DNA from 2 places in the Bacillus sp. JZ105 genome. Region 2 is predicted to be linked to the other one. Evidence: a T-box and tRNA genes for the amino acid it is inferred to sense, from the RefSeq annotation. Region 2 holds a T-box; the other holds one or more tRNA genes.
The links. The T-box of region 2 lies ahead of tyrS (tyrosine--tRNA ligase). A T-box ahead of a tRNA ligase gene usually reads a tRNA of that ligase, here a tRNA-Tyr.
Positions count from the first base shown of each region.

Region 1: it encodes a tRNA-Tyr, which carries the amino acid that the T-box ahead of tyrS (tyrosine--tRNA ligase) is inferred to sense. The anticodon was not compared.

Region 1 is NZ_CP096387.1:181,068-191,810, forward strand. It holds gene murQ (N-acetylmuramic acid 6-phosphate etherase) at 1-344, opposite strand, end outside; tRNA gene M1D81_RS01035 (tRNA-Glu) at 565-639, shown strand; tRNA gene M1D81_RS01040 (tRNA-Val) at 646-721, shown strand; tRNA gene M1D81_RS01045 (tRNA-Thr) at 725-797, shown strand; tRNA gene M1D81_RS01050 (tRNA-Tyr) at 826-910, shown strand; tRNA gene M1D81_RS01055 (tRNA-Gln) at 915-986, shown strand; gene rocF (arginase) at 1,123-2,034, shown strand; gene sigW (RNA polymerase sigma factor SigW) at 2,219-2,782, shown strand; gene rsiW (anti-sigma-W factor RsiW) at 2,797-3,423, shown strand; gene cdaA (diadenylate cyclase CdaA) at 3,641-4,462, shown strand; gene M1D81_RS01080 (CdaR family protein) at 4,455-5,882, shown strand; gene glmM (phosphoglucosamine mutase) at 5,908-7,254, shown strand; gene glmS (glutamine--fructose-6-phosphate transaminase (isomerizing)) at 7,829-9,631, shown strand; gene M1D81_RS01095 (nSTAND3 domain-containing NTPase) at 9,690-10,743, opposite strand, start outside.
Region 2 is NZ_CP096387.1:2,709,307-2,720,049, reverse strand. It holds gene ytxJ (bacillithiol system redox-active protein YtxJ) at 1-6, shown strand, start outside; one part of gene M1D81_RS13930 (IS3 family transposase) at 68-945, opposite strand; one part of gene M1D81_RS13930 (IS3 family transposase) at 945-1,218, opposite strand; gene M1D81_RS13925 (bifunctional 3-deoxy-7-phosphoheptulonate synthase/chorismate mutase) at 1,517-2,593, shown strand; gene ccpA (catabolite control protein A) at 3,046-4,047, shown strand; gene M1D81_RS13915 (acetoin utilization protein AcuC) at 4,091-5,251, opposite strand; gene M1D81_RS13910 (CBS and ACT domain-containing protein) at 5,248-5,889, opposite strand; gene M1D81_RS13905 (GNAT family N-acetyltransferase) at 5,929-6,561, opposite strand; gene acsA (acetate--CoA ligase) at 6,717-8,441, shown strand; T-box leader at 8,501-8,732, shown strand; gene tyrS (tyrosine--tRNA ligase) at 8,786-10,054, shown strand; gene M1D81_RS13890 (antibiotic biosynthesis monooxygenase family protein) at 10,194-10,406, opposite strand.

The DNA of each region.
Region 1 (10,743 bases), 1.2 Mb from region 2:
TCTTCGGCAGCTTGAGAAAAAGCTGAGTCTCCGCCTGCCATGATGCCTACAATGACATCAGGTGAGACGCTATAGGTTGGGGGACATTCGACAGCATCCATTACGCCGATTCTGCCGCTTGTTCCGGCGCCTAAATAAACGAGTCTGCCTCCATTTGAGATGGATTCATAAGCAAAGTCACTTGCTGTTTTGACATGTGGAAGTACAAGGTTGACTGCTTGAGCGACCTTCATATCTTCTTCATTGATCATCTGGAGTATTTCAAGCGGATCCGCTTGGGAAATTCCCATTGTGTTGGGGTTTCTTGATTCTGTTGTCAAAGAACGCAGTTGAGATGGCTGCATGTGACATACCTCCTTATTTCTTCATTTTCAGTATATTGAGTATGATATGAAATTTCAATATTATATTTGAATATTGAAATTATATTTCAGTCGAAATGTTGAACGAATAGGGAGTAAATAGTTAGAAAATAAAAAAAATAAAAATCCCCTTTACAAAAGGGGGACAACCTGTATATAATAACTTTTGTCAGCTTCACGGAAACAACAAACTTGACAAACTGGCCCGTTGGTCAAGCGGTTAAGACACCGCCCTTTCACGGCGGTAACACGGGTTCGAATCCCGTACGGGTCACCATGATGTGGAGGATTAGCTCAGCTGGGAGAGCATCTGCCTTACAAGCAGAGGGTCGGCGGTTCGAGCCCGTCATCCTCCACCATATGCCGGTGTAGCTCAACTGGTAGAGCAACTGACTTGTAATCAGTAGGTTGGGGGTTCAAGTCCTCTTGCCGGCACTGTTTTTTCTTTATCAATTCCATATGTGGAGGGGTAGCGAAGTGGCTAAACGCGGCGGACTGTAAATCCGCTCCCTCCGGGTTCGGCGGTTCGAATCCGTCCCCCTCCACCATTTTTGGGCTATAGCCAAGCGGTAAGGCAACGGACTTTGACTCCGTCATGCGTTGGTTCGAATCCAGCTAGCCCAGTTAAGACACCTTTTTGAAAAAGGTGTCTTTTTTTATGTTGGCAGAGGGACTGTATAACTATTCAAAATGTTGTCGAGTTGAGTCAGAAGGCATCAAGAAAGTAAAATATAAGCATGAACGGAAAGGGGATGTACATATGGGAGAGCAAAAGCAGGTCACGATTATTGGAGTTCCAATGGATTTGGGTCAAATGAGAAGGGGCGTCGATATGGGGCCGAGTGCGATTCGTTGTGCAGGCGTAAAAGAAAAATTGGAAACGCTCTCATTTGATGTAGAGGATCTTGGAGATATTCCGGTTGAACAAAGAGATGATGAGAAAGGTTTATATACAAGTGAAAAGCTGAAAAATTTGACTGAGAATGCTGGTGCGAATCATCTGCTTGCTGAGAAGGTTGACAGTATTGTGCAATCTGGTTCGTTTCCGCTCATTTTAGGCGGTGATCACAGCATTGCGATTGGCACACTTGCTGGAGTAGCCAAGCATTATGACAACTTAGGTGTCATTTGGTATGATGCACACGGGGATTTGAATACGGAGGAAACCTCTCCTTCTGGAAATATTCATGGCATGCCGCTTGCTGTCAGTCTCGGTTTTGGGCATGAAGATTTAACGAACATTGGCGGTTATTCGCCTAAATTGAAGCCTGAAAATGTCGTTATAATTGGTGCTCGATCTTTAGATGAAGGAGAGCGGGCATTGATTCGAGAGAAAGGCATTAAAGTGTATACGATGCATGAAATTGATCGTTTAGGGATGACAAGGGTGATGGAGGAAGCCATTGCGTATCTAAAGGAAAGAACAGATGGTGTCCATCTGTCGCTTGATTTAGACGGACTAGACCCAGCGGAATGCCCTGGTGTAGGTACTCCGGTAGCAGGCGGCATTAGTTACCGGGAGAGTCATCTCGCAATGGAGCTTTTAGAGGAGGCGGGTATTTTAACGTCTGCTGAATTTGTTGAAGTAAATCCGGTATTAGATGAGAAAAACAAAACCGCAGAAGCGGCAGTTGCATTAATTGGTTCATTAATGGGTGAAAAGCTATTGTAGAGCGGGACTTGTGCCCGTTCTTTTTTTGTTTTGGAAAAATTTAAGGATATGTTAAGGTTTTTACCGGTTGATAAGCGTAACACACTGTCAAAAATTTGTTACACTATTTTTTAGAGGAGAATGAAACCTTTTGGAAAGAGGTTCGTATACATAAAGACCGGTGAAGGCAGAGGTTGAATATACTATGGACACAATGATTAAAAAGAGAATTAAGCAAGTGAAAAAAGGCGACCAGAACGCATTTGCAGACATCGTAGACCTGTATAAAGACAAAATTTATCAGCTGTGCTACCGTATGCTTGGGAATGCACACGAAGCGGAAGATATTGCGCAGGAGGCGTTTATTCGTGCTTATGTGAATATCGAAAGCTTTGATGTGAATCGTAAGTTTTCCACGTGGCTGTACCGCATTGCAACCAACCTGACCATCGACCGTATTCGCAAAAAAAAGCCGGATTATTATTTAGATGCAGAGGTGGCAGGAACAGAAGGATTAAATATGTATTCTCAAATTGCTGCTGATGGCATTTTGCCAGAGGATGAGGTGGTGTCTCTTGAATTATCGAGTACCATTCAGCAAAAAATTTTAAGATTACCCGACAAATATCGTTCGGTCATCGTATTAAAGTATATTGATGAACTCTCGTTAAAAGAAATTAGTGAGATTCTGAATATACCAGTTGGTACGGTGAAAACGAGAATACACAGGGGTAGAGAGGCTCTCCGGAAACAGTTGAGAGACCTTTGAGTGAGGTGATTTTGATGAGCTGTCAGGATAGAATCGTCCAGCTTATGCATCAGTATTTAGACGGGGACATTGAGCCCCAAGACGAAAAAGAATTAAAAAGCCATCTGCAATCGTGTGAGGAGTGCCGTACTCATTTTCAACAAATTGAGAAATCCATCGCGCTAGTGCAGAGTACATCTCATATAGAAGCACCATCTGATTTCACTGCAAAGGTGATGGCAGGTCTTCCAAAGGAGAAAAAGCGTGTGTCGGTTCAAAGATGGATCAAAGCTCACCCGCTGATGGTAGCCGCTGCCCTCTTTCTCATTTTAATGGGAGGCAGTCTGTTTACGAGCTGGAATACCGATCATAATTTCAGTGTGTCAAAGCAGCCGAATCTCGTCGTTGAAAATGATACAGTGACCGTACCTAAAGGGGAAACCGTAAAGGGAGATGTCACTGTCAAAAATGGCAAGCTGATTGTAGAAGGCAAGGTTGATGGAAATGTCACCGTCGTCAATGGGGAACAGTTGACTGCTTCTGCCGGACAAGTCACTGGTCAAATTAATGAAATAAATGAAGTGTTTGATTGGATTTGGTACAAAATGAAATCAACAGCACAAAACGCAATGCGGGTCATTGGGCCAGAGGAGCAAAAGTAACTCAATCGGCTTAAAGAGCAGTCTCTAAGGGGGCTGCTCTTTTTCTATACAATGGTGAGATTCACGCATACTAGCAAGTCAGCCAGATATGGCAACTATTTTCCTTGCTGAAACAAAATGTGGTATAATAGCCACGCTATGTATTGATACATAGGCTCTTTTTGTATTAAAAAATGCATCAAACGAAGAATAACTGAAAATTCTGGAGGACGAGGAAATGGCTTTAGGGGATATTCCTTTTTTGCAGTACCTCGGTAATGCTGTTGATATTCTCGTTGTTTGGTATGTGATATATAAATTAATGATGGTCATCCGCGGAACAAAAGCAGTTCAGCTTCTAAAGGGAATTGTCGTCATTATTCTCGTCAGGATGGGAAGTGCGTATCTCGGTCTTAACACACTTCAATGGCTGATGGATCAAGCGATTACGTGGGGATTCCTTGCGATCATTATTATTTTTCAGCCAGAGCTAAGGAGAGCGCTTGAGCAGCTTGGGCGCGGCCGTTTCTTCTCAAGAAGCGGGACACCTGTAGAGGAACAGCAGCAGAAAACGATCGAGGCAATTACAAAAGCAATTAACTATATGGCGAAACGCAGAATCGGCGCGCTGCTGACAATTGAGCGCGATACCGGAATGAATGATTACATAGAGACAGGGATTCCTTTGAATGCAAAGGTGAGTTCAGAGCTGCTCATTAATATTTTCATTCCGAATACACCGCTTCATGACGGTGCTGTCATTATGAAGCGGGATGAGATTGCAGCTGCAGCTTGCTATTTACCGCTGTCAGAAAGCCCTTTTATCTCTAAGGAGCTTGGGACGCGTCATAGGGCGGCAGTCGGAATTAGTGAAGTGACAGACAGCTTAACTGTCATCGTTTCTGAGGAAACTGGCGGTATTTCTGTCGCAAGGAATGGTGATCTCCACCGAGAATTGACAGAAGAAGCGCTTGAAGAAATGCTGATTGCTGAATTTAGTAAGAACAGCAAAGATGCTTCCTCGACCAAATGGTATTGGAGGGGCAAGAAAAATGGATAAGATTTTGAATAATCGCTGGGCCGTTAAGCTTCTTGCATTGGTCTTCGCTTTATTGCTGTATGGTACAGTCAATTCAGCGCAAGCGCCCACGCCGAAAAAAATCGGTGAATCCTTTTTCCCAACATCGACGACAGATGAAGCAACTTTAACCGACATTCCTGTTAAAGCGTATTATGATGACGAGAAGTACGTCGTCACTGGTGTGCCGCAGACAGTCAATGTCACGATTAAAGGATCAACAAGTGCTGTGAAAACAGCAAGACAAACAAAGAATTTTGAAATATACGCAGACATGCAGAACTTATCGACAGGTACACATAAAGTGGAGCTGAAGGCAAGAGATGTATCGAAGGGACTCACACTATCGATTAATCCATCTGTGACGACTGTGACGATACAAGAAAAAACGACAGCTGAATTTCCTGTTGAAACCGAGTTTTATAATCAAAATAAAATCAAAGACGGCTATTCACCTGAACAGCCCATTGTGAATCCGAAAAAGGTCACAGTTACTGGATCAAAGGACGTCATCGACAAAATTTCTGTCATTAAAGCTTTTGTGAACTTAGAAGATGTCGATCAGCAAATTGAAAAAGAAGCGAAGCTCACTGTCTATGATAGCAGCGGGAATGAGCTGCCAGTCGAAGTAAGTCCATCCGTGGTGGATATTACGGTCCCAATCTCGAGTCCAAGCAAAAAGGTTCCTTTTAAAATTGAGCGGACGGGCAGCTTGCCAGAAGGGATCAGCATCTCAAGCATTGAGACAAGCCCGAGTGAGGTCACAGTGTACGGCTCTCAAAAGGTGCTGGATGCCCTTGATTTTATTGATGGCGTCAAGCTGGACCTAAGCAAGATCAAAGATGATACGGAGATTGATGCCGATATTCCCCTGCCAGATGGTGTGAAAAAGGTATCACCCGAAACCGTTAAGATCAAAGTGAAGGTTGCAACAGCTGAAGAAAAAAAGATTGATAATGTACCGATTTCTGTCGTGGGTTTGAGCAAGGATCTCACATCTGATTTTGTGAGCCCCTCTTCTGGACGGCTCACGTTAACAGCAAAGGGATCAAAGAGTGCGATTGATAAACTAAAGGCTTCAGATGTTGAAGCCTATATCAATGCAGGGAACTTGAACGAAGGAACCCATGAGGTCAAAGTTCAAGTGAATGGTCCTCAAAATGTGAATTGGACATTATCGAGATCAAAGATCAAAGTGAAACTCACTTCTACTGATACAGAGGATCAGCCGGCTTCGACAAATGATCGGAAGGATCAAAAAGATCAACAAGATCCATCAACTGATGACGATGATCAGGGTGAGAAGAGTAAAGAAGAATCCTCGCAAGATAAAGCAAAGAAAGAATCGAGTCAAAGACAGCGGGTCAAAGAAGATAAAAAAGAGGACGAAGCGTCCTCTTGAATGGTAAAAAAGGAGCGATTGAAACATGGGCAAGTACTTTGGAACTGATGGTGTAAGGGGTGTAGCAAATAGCGAATTAACGCCAGAGCTCGCATTTAAAGTTGGGAGGTTTGGCGGCTATGTGCTCACAAAGGATAAAGAACGTCCAAAGGTACTCGTTGGTCGAGACACACGTGTATCTGGTCATATGTTAGAAGGAGCGCTTGTTGCAGGCTTACTTTCAATTGGAGCTGAAGTGATGCGTCTAGGTGTGATCTCAACACCTGGTGTGTCTTATTTAACGAAGGCAATGGATGCTGAAGCGGGTGTCATGATTTCTGCTTCACACAATCCAGTTCAAGACAACGGCATTAAATTCTTCGGCGGTGACGGCTTTAAGCTGTCAGATGAACAGGAAAACGAAATTGAGCAGCTGATGGATCAGCCAGTCGATCAATTACCACGCCCAGTTGGAGCCGATCTTGGAACGGTGAACGACTACTTTGAAGGCGGTCAGAAATACTTGCAATTCTTAAAGCAGACAGCGGACGAGGATTTCACAGGTATTCACGTGGCGCTTGACTGTGCACACGGTGCAACCTCTTCTCTAGCGACACATTTATTTGCAGATTTAGATGCTGATGTGTCTACAATGGGAACATCTCCAAACGGATTGAATATCAATGATGGTGTAGGCTCCACTCATCCAGAGGCACTTTCTGCTTTTGTGAAGGAGAAGGGGGCAGATATTGGTCTTGCGTTTGATGGTGACGGTGACCGTTTAATTGCAGTCGATGAAAAAGGTGATATCGTAGACGGCGATCAAATTATGTACATATGTGCACGTTATTTGAAGGATGAAGGCCGATTAAAGGATGACACCGTCGTGTCAACGGTCATGAGTAACCTAGGTTTCTATAAAGCGCTTGAGAAGCAAGGCATTAAGAGCATTCAAACGGCTGTTGGTGACCGCTATGTGGTCGAAGCGATGAAGAAAGACGGCTATAATGTCGGCGGCGAGCAGTCAGGTCATTTGATTTTCCTTGATTACAATACGACAGGTGATGGCATGCTTTCTGCGATCATGCTTGTGAATACGCTCAAAGCGACAGGAAAAACATTATCAGAGCTTGCAGCGGAAATGGAAAAGTTCCCGCAGCTTTTAGTGAATGTGAAAGTGTCTGATAAATATAAAGTAGAAGAAAATGAAAAAGTAAAAGCGGTGATCCAAGAGGTCGAAAAAGAGATGAATGGTGACGGCCGTATCCTAGTTCGTCCATCGGGGACAGAGCCGCTTGTACGTGTCATGGCAGAGGCGAAAACAAAAGAGTTGTGTAATGAATATGTGGCTCGAATTACAGCTGTTGTGAAAGAAGAAATGGGAATTGAGTAATAGATGAAAGCAAACCGCTGGCAGCGGTTTGCTTTTTTTCGAATAAACGACATAATTGGATGGAACTATACGAATGATATAAGCGAGGGCAACTTGAAACTGCCTTCATACATAGGGAGCACATCAAAGGTAGAACGTGACAAGCCTCATCGCATATAGTGTATGGAGGTCTCACTTTCTCAAATGAAGGGGATCGCCCGCTACATTGTGATTGACGGAGGTCAGACCTTATAGTACAATCATCCTTGTGTTACTGAATTTTTATTCTATGAGGAAAGGCAGGGTAGATGTTCAGAAACTCTCTTATAATTATAGCGCCCGAACTAAGCGATCGGACGAAAGATGCTTAGTTGACGAGGATGGAGGTTATCGAATTTTCGGCGGATGCCTCCCGGCTGATCAAAAAAAGAGATCACAGCCGTAAGTGTTTCTTTAAACCAAAGAGGTGACTCTTTGTACAAAGGGAATACACATGATCTCCCAAATTAAACATGTAGAGAGGGACAAAGAAATGTCCCTTCTATTTTAGTAGGCTTTCTTTGTCCCTTTCACATGATCGGGAGGAAGAATATTTATGTGTGGAATCGTAGGTTATATTGGTCAGAATGATGCGAAGGAAATCTTATTAAAAGGTTTAGAGAAGCTTGAGTACCGCGGGTATGACTCAGCAGGTATCGCTGTGGCAAACGAAGATGGCGTGCATGTGTTCAAAGAAAAAGGACGTATCGCTGAGCTTCGTGAAGTCGTGGATGCAAACGTAGCATCTTCAGCAGGAATCGGACATACACGCTGGGCAACTCACGGTGTACCAAGCCATCTAAATGCGCATCCGCATCAAAGTGCTTCTGGCCGTTTTACGCTTGTTCATAACGGTGTCATTGAGAACTATGTACAATTGACACGCGAATATTTACAAGACGTCACACTAAAAAGCGACACAGATACAGAGGTTGTTGTTCAAGTCATCGAACAATTTGTCAGCAGAGGTCTTGATACAGAGGAAGCTTTCCGTCAAACGCTTCTTCAACTAAAAGGCTCTTACGCGATTGCCCTTTTCGATAACGAAAACAAAGAAACAATCTATGTGGCGAAAAACAAAAGCCCATTATTGGTTGGTTTCGGCGAAGGATTCAACGTTGTGGCTTCTGACGCAATGGCGATGCTTCAAGTAACAAACGAATATGCGGAATTAATGGATAAAGAAATGGTCATTGTCACAAAAGACGAGGTCATCATTAAAAACCTTGACGGTGATATCATGACACGTCCTTCTTATATCGCTGAGCTTGATGCAAGCGACATTGAGAAAGGCACATATCCTCACTACATGTTAAAAGAAACGGATGAACAGCCGCTTGTTATGCGCAAAATCATCCAAGAATATCAAGACGAAAACGGCAAACTGTCAGTCGCTGGCGATATCGCCAGCGCAGTAGCAGAAGCAGACCGCATTTACATTGTGGCTTGCGGAACGAGCTACCATGCTGGACTTGTCGGTAAACAATACATTGAAGACTGGGCAAAAGTACCTGTAGAAGTCCATGTAGCAAGTGAATTCTCTTACAACATGCCGCTTCTATCGAAAAAGCCGTTGTTCATCTTCCTTTCTCAATCTGGAGAGACTGCGGACAGCCGTGCTGTACTTGTGCAAGTCAAAGAGCTTGGTCATAAAGCATTAACGATCACAAACGTACCAGGATCTACGCTTTCTCGTGAAGCGGACTTCACATTGCTTCTTCATGCAGGACCAGAAATTGCAGTGGCTTCAACAAAAGCCTACACAGCACAAATCGCTGTACTTGCAATCCTTGCATCTGTTGCAGCTGAATTAAACGGTCAATCTCTTGACTTTGATCTTGTGAAAGAGCTTGGTATTGTAGCAAACGCAATGGAAGCCCTTGTGGATCAAAAGGATGAAATGGAACAAATCGCTCGTGACTTCTTCACAGTGACACGTAACGCATTCTTTATCGGAAGAGGACTTGACTATTATGTGTGCCTTGAAGGTTCATTAAAACTAAAAGAGATCTCTTACATCCAAGCAGAAGGCTTTGCTGGCGGAGAACTCAAACACGGCACAATTGCTTTAATTGAAGAAGGCACACCGGTCATTGCCCTTGCAACGCAAGAGCACGTGAACCTCAGTATTCGCGGTAACGTCAAAGAAGTCGTTGCACGCGGAGCAAACCCATGTGTCATCTCACTAAAAGGTCTAGAAGACGAAGGCGACCGTTTCGTCCTTCCAGCTGTACACCCAGCACTTGCACCACTTGCATCTGTTGTCCCATTACAGCTGATCGCTTACTACGCAGCCCTTCACCGCGGGTGTGATGTGGATAAACCACGTAACCTTGCGAAGAGTGTGACGGTGGAGTAGGGATTAATTTTTATAATGAAACACCCCTTTGAGAATTTGTCAAAGGGGTGTTTTTTGTTTAGGTTACTATTATTTGCGAATAATCACCATTTTCAAAGCGTTTAAGGAGATTTTCAATCTTTTTTATGGATGTTAATGAGTGATTATAAACTCCAAGCTCTTTTAATAAACAGATGTTCTCTATTTTGTAAACTGGCATTTGCCAATTATGTACTTTCCGTTTTATTAAATCACCTTTTAATAAATGAGTAAATGTATTTTGGGGAATCGAAGGTAAATCCCAAAAATCAAAATCAGCTATTCCTAATTTCTCGATAAGATTTTGTTCGTCACTAATACTATATTGTTGCCCGATATGATTAATCTCATCATGCTGATCATATTCCAATAACAATTCCATAGTTGATATAAGTTGTAATACCTTTGATGATTCATCGCCATCCCCTAAGTGCTTCATAAATCGCTTAATGGCAGGTTCAACGTAGAATTGATTAAAATGATATGGTTTTAACTCTTCGAAAAGCCGATATAATATGCTTTCCCACTCACTGTTATAGATGTAGTATTCTCCAAATTCAGGATAAAATAGTTCGGATAATTCTTTTCCATTCTCTAGCTGTATTCGTTTGATTTTTTTTGAATTATCACCCCATATTTCTGGGTAGATTTCTAGTAATTCATCATCATCAACGCTAAAACATATACTCATCGAAAAGCAAGCGACGAATAATGGAATATGAATAAATCGTAACCACTGTTCATCCTCTAATATTAAATGTTCATACACAATATTTTTGAGTGAAGGGTTATCTGCTAAATGGTCACTATAAATATTACTTTTTAAAAATTCTCCTTTTCGGAATAAAGGTTTTTCCCTATACATGAATGAATAAAATGAATCAATACAGAAGTTAATTAAATTTATTAATAATGTGGAATCTCCTTGAGTTAAATGGGTTAACATCTTCATATATAAGTCGCTTTCTCTCTCAGGCATCATTGAACCGTCTTTTTCTAACATTGAAATTAACAAATTCAAGGATTCTTTCGTATTTAGTAATTGGTAGATGTAAACTGGTGAATAATTGTCTAATGTGAGAATTAGTTTATCT
Region 2 (10,743 bases):
CTGTAAAAGAAAGAAACGTCAGCAGCGGGGACTGACCCCCGTTTTTGAGACAGGGATCAAAACACCTTTATACAGCCAATTGCCGATAGTTTATCGGTGATTGGTTGTTTAGTTTCGTTTGAATACGAATGTTGTTATAATAATAAATGTATTCTTTGACAGTGCGTTCTACGATGTTGGTCGTAGTTCGATCAATGCTGTTAAGATAGAACGTTTCAGACTTTAGTGAGGAATGAAACGATTCGATGGAGGCATTATCAGCGGGTGTCCCTTTACGGGACATGCTCATGGTAATGCCTTTTATATGAACAGCTTTCTGATACTCGTAAGATGTATACACAGAACCTTGGTCGCTATGTAACACGCAGTTCTCAGGCAGTGCTGGGAGCTGATCAAGTGTGTTTAAGATAAAGTCTGTGTCCTGCTTATCACCAATCGTAAAAGCAATCACTTCTCCATTATATAAATCCAATATACTGGAAAGGTACAATTGTTTCTGTCCATAAGGCAAATACGTGATGTCCGTTACTAGTTTTTCAAGAGGGCGATCAGACTGAAAGTTCCGATCGAGTATATTACCAGCCACGGCATAGGGTTGCCCATTCTTCTTACGCTTTTTCATTTTAACCCGGCATTGCCACTGGTTTTTCTGCATGATACGTTGAACAGTTTTATGGTTAATACGCATTCCCACTTTTAGTATGGCTGTAATTTTTCGGTATCCATATCGATACTTGTGCTCTCGGCACAACGTGCCGATTTGTTTCTCTAGTTGTCTTTTAGAATGATTCTGAGTCAGATTCTTTTTCCATCTATAGAACGAAGCGCGTGAGATGCCTAAATGGACACAGATGTCCTGTACTGTCATCTTTTTGCGCAATTCTTCTACCAGTTTGATTGACGTTTCCTTATCAACTTCCTTTCCAATTCGTTGTACTTTTTTAAAACTTCATTCTGTTGACTCAGATAGCGATTTTCTGCCCGCAGTCTCTCTAATTCGGAAGAGTACTCGGGACCCTTTCCATAGGTATATTGTTTTCCAACAGGCTGTTCGAACCGGTGTGTATCCCCAGCCTTATGCCACCTCACCCATGTTTGAACCTGCGTTTTATTTTTGATATTCAATTCTTGCATGATCTCTTTCATAGGTACGCCTGCCAATCTCATGTCTACAGCCTTCTGTTTGACTTCAACCGGATAACTCACTCTTGTCCCCATAGAAAAACACCTCCATGTTTTATATCGGATCACAACGATCCGTTTTCAAACTTGAAGGTGTTTTTTATTTGTCTCATCTTATGGGGTCAGTCCCAGCGGCTGACGTTTTTTTTATAAAAAAGGTTTACTTGAACAAAAAGTATGCTATAATCTTACATACGATACTTTACCGCTTAAAAGCGTTTTGGTGATAAAGAAAATTTTCGTGACAATTCCGAAATCTTTGTTTATAATAAACCCTATCATGCAAGAATGAAAAAATAAAAAGCGAGAGCAGGCAGAGGAAAGGATGACAAAAATGAGCAACAATGAACTAGAAAAATTGAGGCAGCAAGCAGATGAACTAAATCTTCAAATTCTAAAACTGATCAATGAAAGAGGAAACATTGTCAAAGAAATTGGAAAAGCGAAAGAAGCGCAAGGTGTCAACCGTTATGATCCTGTCAGAGAGCGCACAATGCTGAACCAAATTCTTGAAGAAAATGATGGGCCATTTGAAAACTCAACAATTCAGCATATTTTCAAAGAGATTTTCAAAGCAGGTCTAGAGCTTCAAGAAGATGACCACAGCAAAGCACTTCTTGTTTCTCGTAAGAAAAAACCAGAAAACACAATCGTGAACATCAATGGGGAAGCGATCGGTGATGGAAAGCAGCGTTTCATCGTTGGACCATGTGCCGTTGAAAGCTACGAGCAAGTCGCAGAAGTAGCGGCAGCAGCGAAACAGCAGGGATTAAAACTACTTCGCGGAGGCGCATTTAAACCTCGCACAAGTCCATACGATTTCCAAGGACTTGGTGTAGATGGTCTAAAGATTCTAAAGCGTGTAGCGGATGAATACGGTCTTGCTGTCATTAGTGAAATTGTCAATCCTGCTCATATTGAAGAAGCGATTGAGCATATCGATGTCATCCAAATTGGGGCACGTAACATGCAAAACTTTGAACTGTTAAAAGAAGCCGGTTCTATGAAGAAACCAGTTCTTTTAAAACGTGGTCTTGCAGCGACCATTTCAGAATTCATCAATGCAGCTGAATACATCATCGCCCAAGGAAATGATCAAATCATCCTTTGCGAGCGTGGTATCCGCACATACGAAACAGCGACAAGAAATACACTAGATATCTCGGCAGTGCCAATCTTGAAACAAGAGACACATTTACCAGTCTTCGTTGACGTGACGCATTCAACTGGACGTAGAGATCTTCTCCTTCCAACAGCAAAAGCAGCTCTTGCGATTGGAGCAGACGGTGTCATGGCAGAAGTACATCCAGATCCATCTGTTGCTCTATCTGATTCAGCGCAGCAAATGGACATTCCACAATTCGAAAAATGGTTAGATGCGTTAAGACCACTTGTCAACATTCACGCATAATCATAGATAGAAACAGCCGCCGGATGACTGCCCGGCGGTTTTTTCATGGGAAAAATACCATGAAGTTTGGGAATGAAAGGAAGAAAGCACATTGCAAGCCCAAAAAGTGCTTGTTCACAATGTTTTCATTTTTAAAATTCGATAGAATCTGCTAAGATCATTGTCATAGCTGGCGTTCTCGATGATTTTTTATGAAATATGATTCAAATTACAGGTAACAAACTGATTAAAGTTTGTTTAATTTAGTTATAAAAAGAAAGGGAACGTTTTCATATGACAAAAAAACGTGTATAATTTCATAAAAGAATGTCATTTTGATGTAGATTGAAAAATTATGTGTCTCTTTTCATCGTTTTAATGACAAATAGGATATTATTTTCCTCGTATCTGACATGTCTCTATCCAATTGGTGAATGCTATAGATATGAAGTGTATTTGAAGGAGTGATTTATGTGAATAATGTTACAATATATGATGTAGCAAGAGAAGCAAATGTAAGTATGGCAACGGTATCACGCGTAGTAAATGGGAATCCAAACGTAAAACCAACAACAAGAAAAAAGGTGCTTGAAGCGATTGATCGCCTTGGCTATCGTCCGAATGCAGTGGCACGAGGCCTTGCAAGTAAAAAAACAACGACAGTTGGGGTCATTATCCCTGATATTTCTAGTATCTTCTATTCAGAATTAGCACGCGGTATTGAAGATATCGCCACGATGTATAAATATAACATTATTTTAAGCAACTCAGATCAAAATACAGATAAAGAGCTTCATTTGTTAAATACGATGCTTGGCAAACAAGTAGACGGAATTGTCTTTATGGGCGGAAACATCACAGATGTGCATGTGGAAGAATTTAAGCGCTCTCCTGTACCGATTGTGCTTGCAGCATCTGTTGAAGAACAGGCTCAAACACCATCTGTTAACATCAACTATGAGCAGGCCATTTATGATTCTGTTCAGCTGTTAGTTGAAAAAGGACATAAACGAATTGCGTTTGTTTCTGGTCCAATGTCAGAGCCAATTAATTCCGTGAGAAAGCTTGCAGGTTATAAGCGTGCGCTTGAAGAAGCGGGTATCGCGTTTGACGATGCACTTGTCGCTGAAGGCGATTACTCTTATGATTCTGGAATTGAAGCACTTGCTCATCTGCTTGAGCAGTCTGACAAACCGACAGCTGTTATCGCAGCTACAGATGAAATGGCGCTAGGTGTTATTCACGGAGCACAAGACAGAGGGGTCTCCATTCCTGAAGATTTAGAAGTGATTGGCTTTGATAATACAAGACTTTCTCTCATGGTGCGTCCTCAGCTGACAACAGTTGTTCAGCCGACATATGATATTGGTGCTGTTGCCATGAGACTGCTCACAAAACTGATGAACAAAGAACAAGTGGACGATCAAATTGTTGAGCTTCCGCACAGAATTGAAGAAAGACAGTCAACAAAATAAATCAAAAAAGCAGGCTTACCTTATGAGGGAAAGCCTGCTTTTCTTATGCCTTTTTCTTTTCTCTTCTAACAGGCATGAGTGCTTTTTCTACTGTTTGAGCATTCTTTTCTGTGATTTCTGCTTTTCTTGGGATCGGTGGATATAAATCGTCAGGATCTTTCCATGTAGGTGGAAGGGTAACAGGCGATTGCTTATTCCATGCCTGAATCCAGTCCTGAGGGAGCTCATCTGGCGGTGTAATGCCTTTCATTTCAAGCCAAATGCGGCTCCACGCTCTTGGAACGACGCGCCAAATATCATATCCTCCTCCGCCAACAGCGATCCACTTGCCGTCACAGTATTGATGCGCAAGCTCATGAGCAAGTCTAGGAATTTCTTCATATATTTTCATGGTGGCAGATAAATGAGTTAACGGGTCATAGTAGTGTGCATCTGCCCCATTTTGCGTCAAAATCACATCTGGTTTAAAAAAAGCAGCAATCTCAGTCACTGCTGTTCGGTATGCTTCGAGAAACGATTCATCTTCCGTAAATGCATCTAGCGGAATATTATAGGCGTAGCCATAGCCTTTATCGTGGCCTCTTTCCTGTACTTGTCCGGTTCCAGGGAACAAGTAGCGTCCCGTTTCATGAATGGAGACTGTACATACCTCTGGGTCGTCATAAAAGCTGAACTGGACACCATCGCCGTGATGAGCATCCGTATCAATATATAAAATTCTAGCGCCATATGTCTTTTGAATATATTGAATCGCTACAGAGCTGTCATTATAAATACAAAAGCCAGATGCACGCCCTTTGAATCCGTGATGAAGCCCGCCGCCAAGATTGAGGGCATGCTGCGAATGACCGAGCATCACTTGGTCAACCGCTGTTAATGTTCCGCCAACAAGGAGAGATGCCGCCTCATGCATGCCTGCGAACATTGGTGTATCTTCAGTGCCAAGACCATAGCGTTCACCCTCTGCTGTAGACAGCTTTCCTTCACTTGCCCGCTGCACAGCCTGGATATAATCTGCTGTATGGACGAGCTTTAATTCCTCCAGAGTAGCCATACGCGGTGCGACGATTTCATCCTCTGTTAACGCCTTCATTTTTTGAAGAAGATCATAAGTTAAGTAGACCCGAAGCTGATTGAAGGGATGATCTTGGTTAAATTGGTACGTTTGAAAAGATGGTGAAAAAACAAAGGTCGCTTCCTTCATTTGATCGTCTGCTCCATAGGCCAGAGCACTTTATAGCCTTTTGCGCGAATCAGCTTCGTCACATGATCTGCATGAATGGTTTGAAGGCGGAAGACGAGCACTTTAGATGCCTCATTGGCATGCGGGTACACAAGCACACTCAGCAATTGAATATGCTGCTCCTTTAAAATGGCCGTAATGTCTGCGAGGCCTTCTGTCATCTGCTCGACTTCAACCTCTAAGTGCGACCCAGGCTGATCTGCACCTGTCAGTCTTACAAACGTACGAAGCAGATCTGTTTTTGTGATAATGCCTACAAGCTTGCCGCGTCTCACCACTGGAAGACAGCCAATTCCGTGCTCAAAAAAGACACTTGATATCTCCTCAACGAAATCAAGCGGGTGAGCCGTAATCGTCTCTAATACCATGATCTCTTCTACCGGCCGCTGAATAAAGAGCTTCCTTTTCTCTGTTTCAAAAATACTTGGACTGGCATTTTTAATATCCCGGTCTGTCACCATCCCAATGACAGATCCTTGATCAGATACGATCGGAATATGCCGGATGTGGTGTGCACTCATTTTTTGAATGGCCTCTTCAATCGTATCGGTTTTTCGCAGCGTGATCACATCACGCTCCATAATTTGTTCAATCATCATTGTTTACCAATCCCCTTTGCCAAAAAAACGAATTGAACGTTAATACATAAAGCGCTGATGGAAGCGAAGACGATCGAAACGCTCGATCGAATCAGGACTCACATGTTTCCCAATTCTGGCCATTAAACAATTGGCTGGATGTGAGCTAATCTCTGGCTCGTCTGTTGCAAACCAGACAAGACCGCCTGCGTTCATCATTTTCTCCATCATTTTGCGGTACTCCCAAACGTTTTTCTTTGTCCCCTTTAAATCCCAATGCCAGTAATATTCAGTTGTAATGATGATGTAATTCTCCATTTGCTCATCCATCATGCTCACATCAAGCAAATGCTTGCCAAGTGAGCATCCTCTAAATGGAGGAGCGACCTCAATCGCGCCAAGCTCAATTAAATTATCCATTTTGCCCTCTGACCAGCGCTCAAGTGGATCAGGATACAAATACGTGACATAGCCTACGACAAGCTCATTCGCTCTTGCAATGATAATACGTCCTTCTGGAAGATCTGCTATTTCAACAAGTGCTTGTTTCTGTTCCTCAGGCGTGCGAAATGCCGTTAGTCCTTCATGAAACGTATAGTTCGCAAGCGCTGATGCAGGTACCGGTCCTTCAATCAGGATGGAACCTGTTTCTCGCTCAATGGTTTTTGAATAATAAGTTTTAGGATGCTCCACGTATCCACCGCCCCTAATTCTAGTGAGTCGTCTCTATTCTATCTTAAATCTTGCAATAATTAAAACGGTTTCATCAGAAGTTTTTTAAAAATTGAGAAAAAAAGTCATCTATACTATAATGGTCATTGTAAACGTATGCAAAGGGGGACTGTTTGATGAAATTGGAAACGCTACCATCAGTAAAAGGGGATTATCATTTAAATGATTATGAGCAGGCATACAAAGATTTTTCATGGGAGGAAGCTAGAAAAAACTTCTCCTGGTATGAAACAGGAAAAATAAATGCAGCCTATGAAGCGATTGACAGACATGCGGACTCGTTTCGTCAGAACAAGGTGGCGCTTCACTACAAAGATTCACAGCGGGATGAAAAGTATACGTTCAGGGATATGAAAATCAACACAAACAAAGCGGGAAATCTATTCAGAGAAAAGGCACATGTAGAAAAAGGGGATCGCGTGTTTATCTTTATGCCAAGATCACCTGAGCTCTATTTTCTTCTGCTTGGTGCAGTTAAAATTGGAGCGATCGTTGGCCCGTTATTTGAGGCATTTATGGAAGGTGCTGTCAAAGACCGTTTAGAGAATAGCGAGGCAAAGGTGATCGTGACAACACCTGATCTGCTTGAGCGAATTCCATTTGCAGAGCTTCCGAAGCTTGAATCTGTCGTCATTGTCGGCGGTGAAAACGAAGACGTCGATGGTGTGCGGACAATTCACTATGAAAAGGCGTTTGAGGAGGCAGCAAAGGAGCTTGAGATTGAATGGATGGATGAAAAAGACGGCTTCCTGCTTCATTACACATCAGGATCTACTGGTACGCCAAAAGGAGTGCTTCATGTCCATGGTGCAATGGTCCAGCAAGGCCAGACTGGTAAATGGGTGCTTGACTTGAAAGAGGATGACGTTTACTGGTGTACAGCTGATCCAGGCTGGGTTACAGGCACAGTGTACGGTATTTTTTCACCGTGGTTAAATGGGGCGACGAATGTGATTTTAGGCGGCCGATTTAATCCTGATACGTGGTATGAAACCATTGAATCACTCGGTGTAACTGTTTGGTACAGTGCCCCGACCGCCTTTAGAATGCTCATGGGGGCAGGGGATGATCTCATTCAAAAATATGACCTCAGCTCGCTCCGCCATGTTTTAAGTGTGGGAGAGCCGCTTAACCCAGAAGTCATCCGCTGGGGAGATGCTGTTTTTGGCAAGAGAATTCACGACACTTGGTGGATGACAGAAACGGGTGCACAGCTGATTTGTAATTATCCATGCATGGACATCAAGCCAGGCTCGATGGGAAAACCGATTCCAGGCGTAGAAGCTGCTATTGTTGATAATGCAGGAAATGAACTTCCTCCATACCGGATGGGCAACCTTGCGATTAAAAAAGGCTGGCCTTCTATGATGCATACGATCTGGAACAATCCTGAAAAATATGAATCTTACTTTATGCCGGGAGATTGGTATGTTTCAGGAGATTCAGCTTATATGGACGAAGACGGATACTTTTGGTTCCAGGGACGTGTCGATGATGTCATCATGACGTCAGGAGAGCGGGTCGGTCCATTTGAGGTGGAAAGTAAACTGGTTGAACATCCAGCTATTGCGGAGGCTGGTGTCATAGGAAAGCCAGATCCAGTCCGCGGTGAAATTATTAAAGCATTTATAGCGCTTAGAAGCGGGTATGAGCCGACAGATGAGCTGAAAGAAGAGATTCGTACGTTTGTGAAAAAAGGACTCGCAGCCCATGCGGCACCGCGGGAAATTGAGTTTAAAGACAAACTGCCGAAAACGAGAAGCGGAAAAATTATGAGACGTGTGCTAAAGGCGTGGGAGCTGAATTTACCTGCTGGCGACCTTTCGACAATGGAAGATTAAATTTTTTCATCAGTTGACTTGATATCAAAAGTGTGTTAAAAATGACATTAGTTGAATATGAAAAGGTTTTGACTGAGATTCAGTAGAATGATCTTTCCCTGTTGAAGAGAGCTGACGGCTGGTGCGAGTCAGTGCAAAGAGATATTCGAATTACCCTCACGAACCGCTTTTACGAAAAGGAGCATGCCCTGATTAGTGAAAGAACGGATCTGTCCGTTATCAGTGTAAGTGAAAAGACGAGATTTTTTGTCTTTTAAGCAGGGTGGTACCGCGATATATATCGTCCCTTCGTTCATTCGAAGGGGCGTTTTTTATGTTGAATTGTAAAAAAAGGAGATTTGGATATGAGTCAATTGATGGAAGAGCTTTTGTTCAGAGGATTAATCCAGCAGCAAACAGATGAAGAAGGTTTAACAAAATTATTAGCAGAAGAGAAAATCAAGCTATACTCCGGCTTTGATCCGACAGCGGACAGCTTACACATTGGTCATCTATTGCCAATTTTAACATTACGCAGATTCCAAGAAGCAGGTCATCATCCGATTGCTCTTGTTGGCGGCGCAACTGGACTCATTGGCGACCCTAGCTTCAAAAAAGCAGAACGTTCACTCAACCCAGCAGAAATCGTAGAACAGTGGACAGAGAAAATCAAAGGACAGCTGTCTCAATTTCTTGATTTTGAAGCAGGCGAGAACCCAGCTGTCATCGTGAATAACTACGACTGGATCAGCCAAATGAATGTCATCACGTTCCTTCGTGATATTGGAAAGAACTTCGGTGTAAACTTCATGCTGGCAAAAGATATCGTGAGCTCACGTATCGAAACAGGGATTTCTTACACAGAATTCAGCTACGTCATCCTGCAGTCTTTAGACTTTTTAAACCTTTACAGAAATGAAAATTGTAAGCTGCAAATCGGCGGAAGTGACCAGTGGGGAAATATCACATCTGGACTTGAGCTGATCCGTAAGTCTGAAGCAGAAGGGGCAAAAGCATTTGGTCTGACGATGCCGCTTGTCACAAAAGCAGACGGCACAAAGTTTGGTAAAACAGAAGGCGGCGCCATCTGGTTAGATAAAGAAAAAACGTCTCCATATGAGTTCTACCAATTCTGGATCAACACAGATGACCGTGATGTCGTGAAATACTTAAAATACTTTACGTTCTTATCAAAAGAAGAGATCGCATCGTACGAAGAAAAAGTGCAAACAGCACCTGAAAAGCGTGAAGCGCAGCGCCGTCTAGCAGAGGAAGTGACAACACTTGTACATGGCCGTGAATCACTAGAACAGGCTGTCAACATCTCAAATGCACTATTTAAAGGCGACATCAAATCTCTTACAGCTGAAGAAGTGAAAGTAGGCTTTAAGGATGTTCCATCAATGGAGAAAAGCAGTACAGAAGAATTAACACTAGTCGATATCCTTGTCGAATCAAAGCTGTCTCCATCAAAGCGTCAAGCACGTGAAGATATCACAAATGGTGCTGTCTCCATTAACGGAGAGAGACAAACAGATAAAGATTATGTTCTTTCAGCTGACGACCGAATTGAAAACCAATTCACTGTTTTAAGAAGAGGGAAAAAGAAATACTTCCTCGTGACGTATAAATAAATCTTTATGAAACAGTAAACATCATGGAAAAGCACCTCAAATGTTCGTATACATTGAGGTGCTTTTCTTTTTTATGTAGAAGTAGCTCATTCGTCTGCTTCTTGTTCAAGGAGTAAATCTTTGTTTGTATAAGCATGTTCTACCTTACAAATTCGGGTTGTATAGGATTCATACCAATCTTTTTTCCCCTTTTTTTGAACACGCTGATGTGACGCTGATGTGCTGTATGTGCTTTCCATTCTTTGATGGATTCTAATGAATCCCAGTAAGAGACAGTGATTCCAACATCATGTTCATCTCGTACACTTTCTATTCCAAGAAACCCGTCTAGGTTTTTCACTAATTCTTCCATTTTTTGAGCAGCTGCAGTGTATTCTTTTTGCTCGACATTTGTTCGTTTTGATGTAAAAATCACGGCATAGTAGGGGGAGCAGGGGTTTGAGTAAATAGCATCTAAGAGAACCTCCTTTGTCTATTGATATGATATATGAAAGAAAGAAGGTCTCGTAGTCTTTTTGTTTTAATTTAAAAAAGTCCAAGGTGCTTTTTGATTATTTATATTTTTGTAAAATCATCTCATAAACATTACCTTGTTCACTTTTCTGACATATTTTTCTTGTATAAAATAGAGTCGTATAAGATGAATAAGGGGGAATGAAAGTGATGTTTGTTAAGAAAAGGAGTTTGCA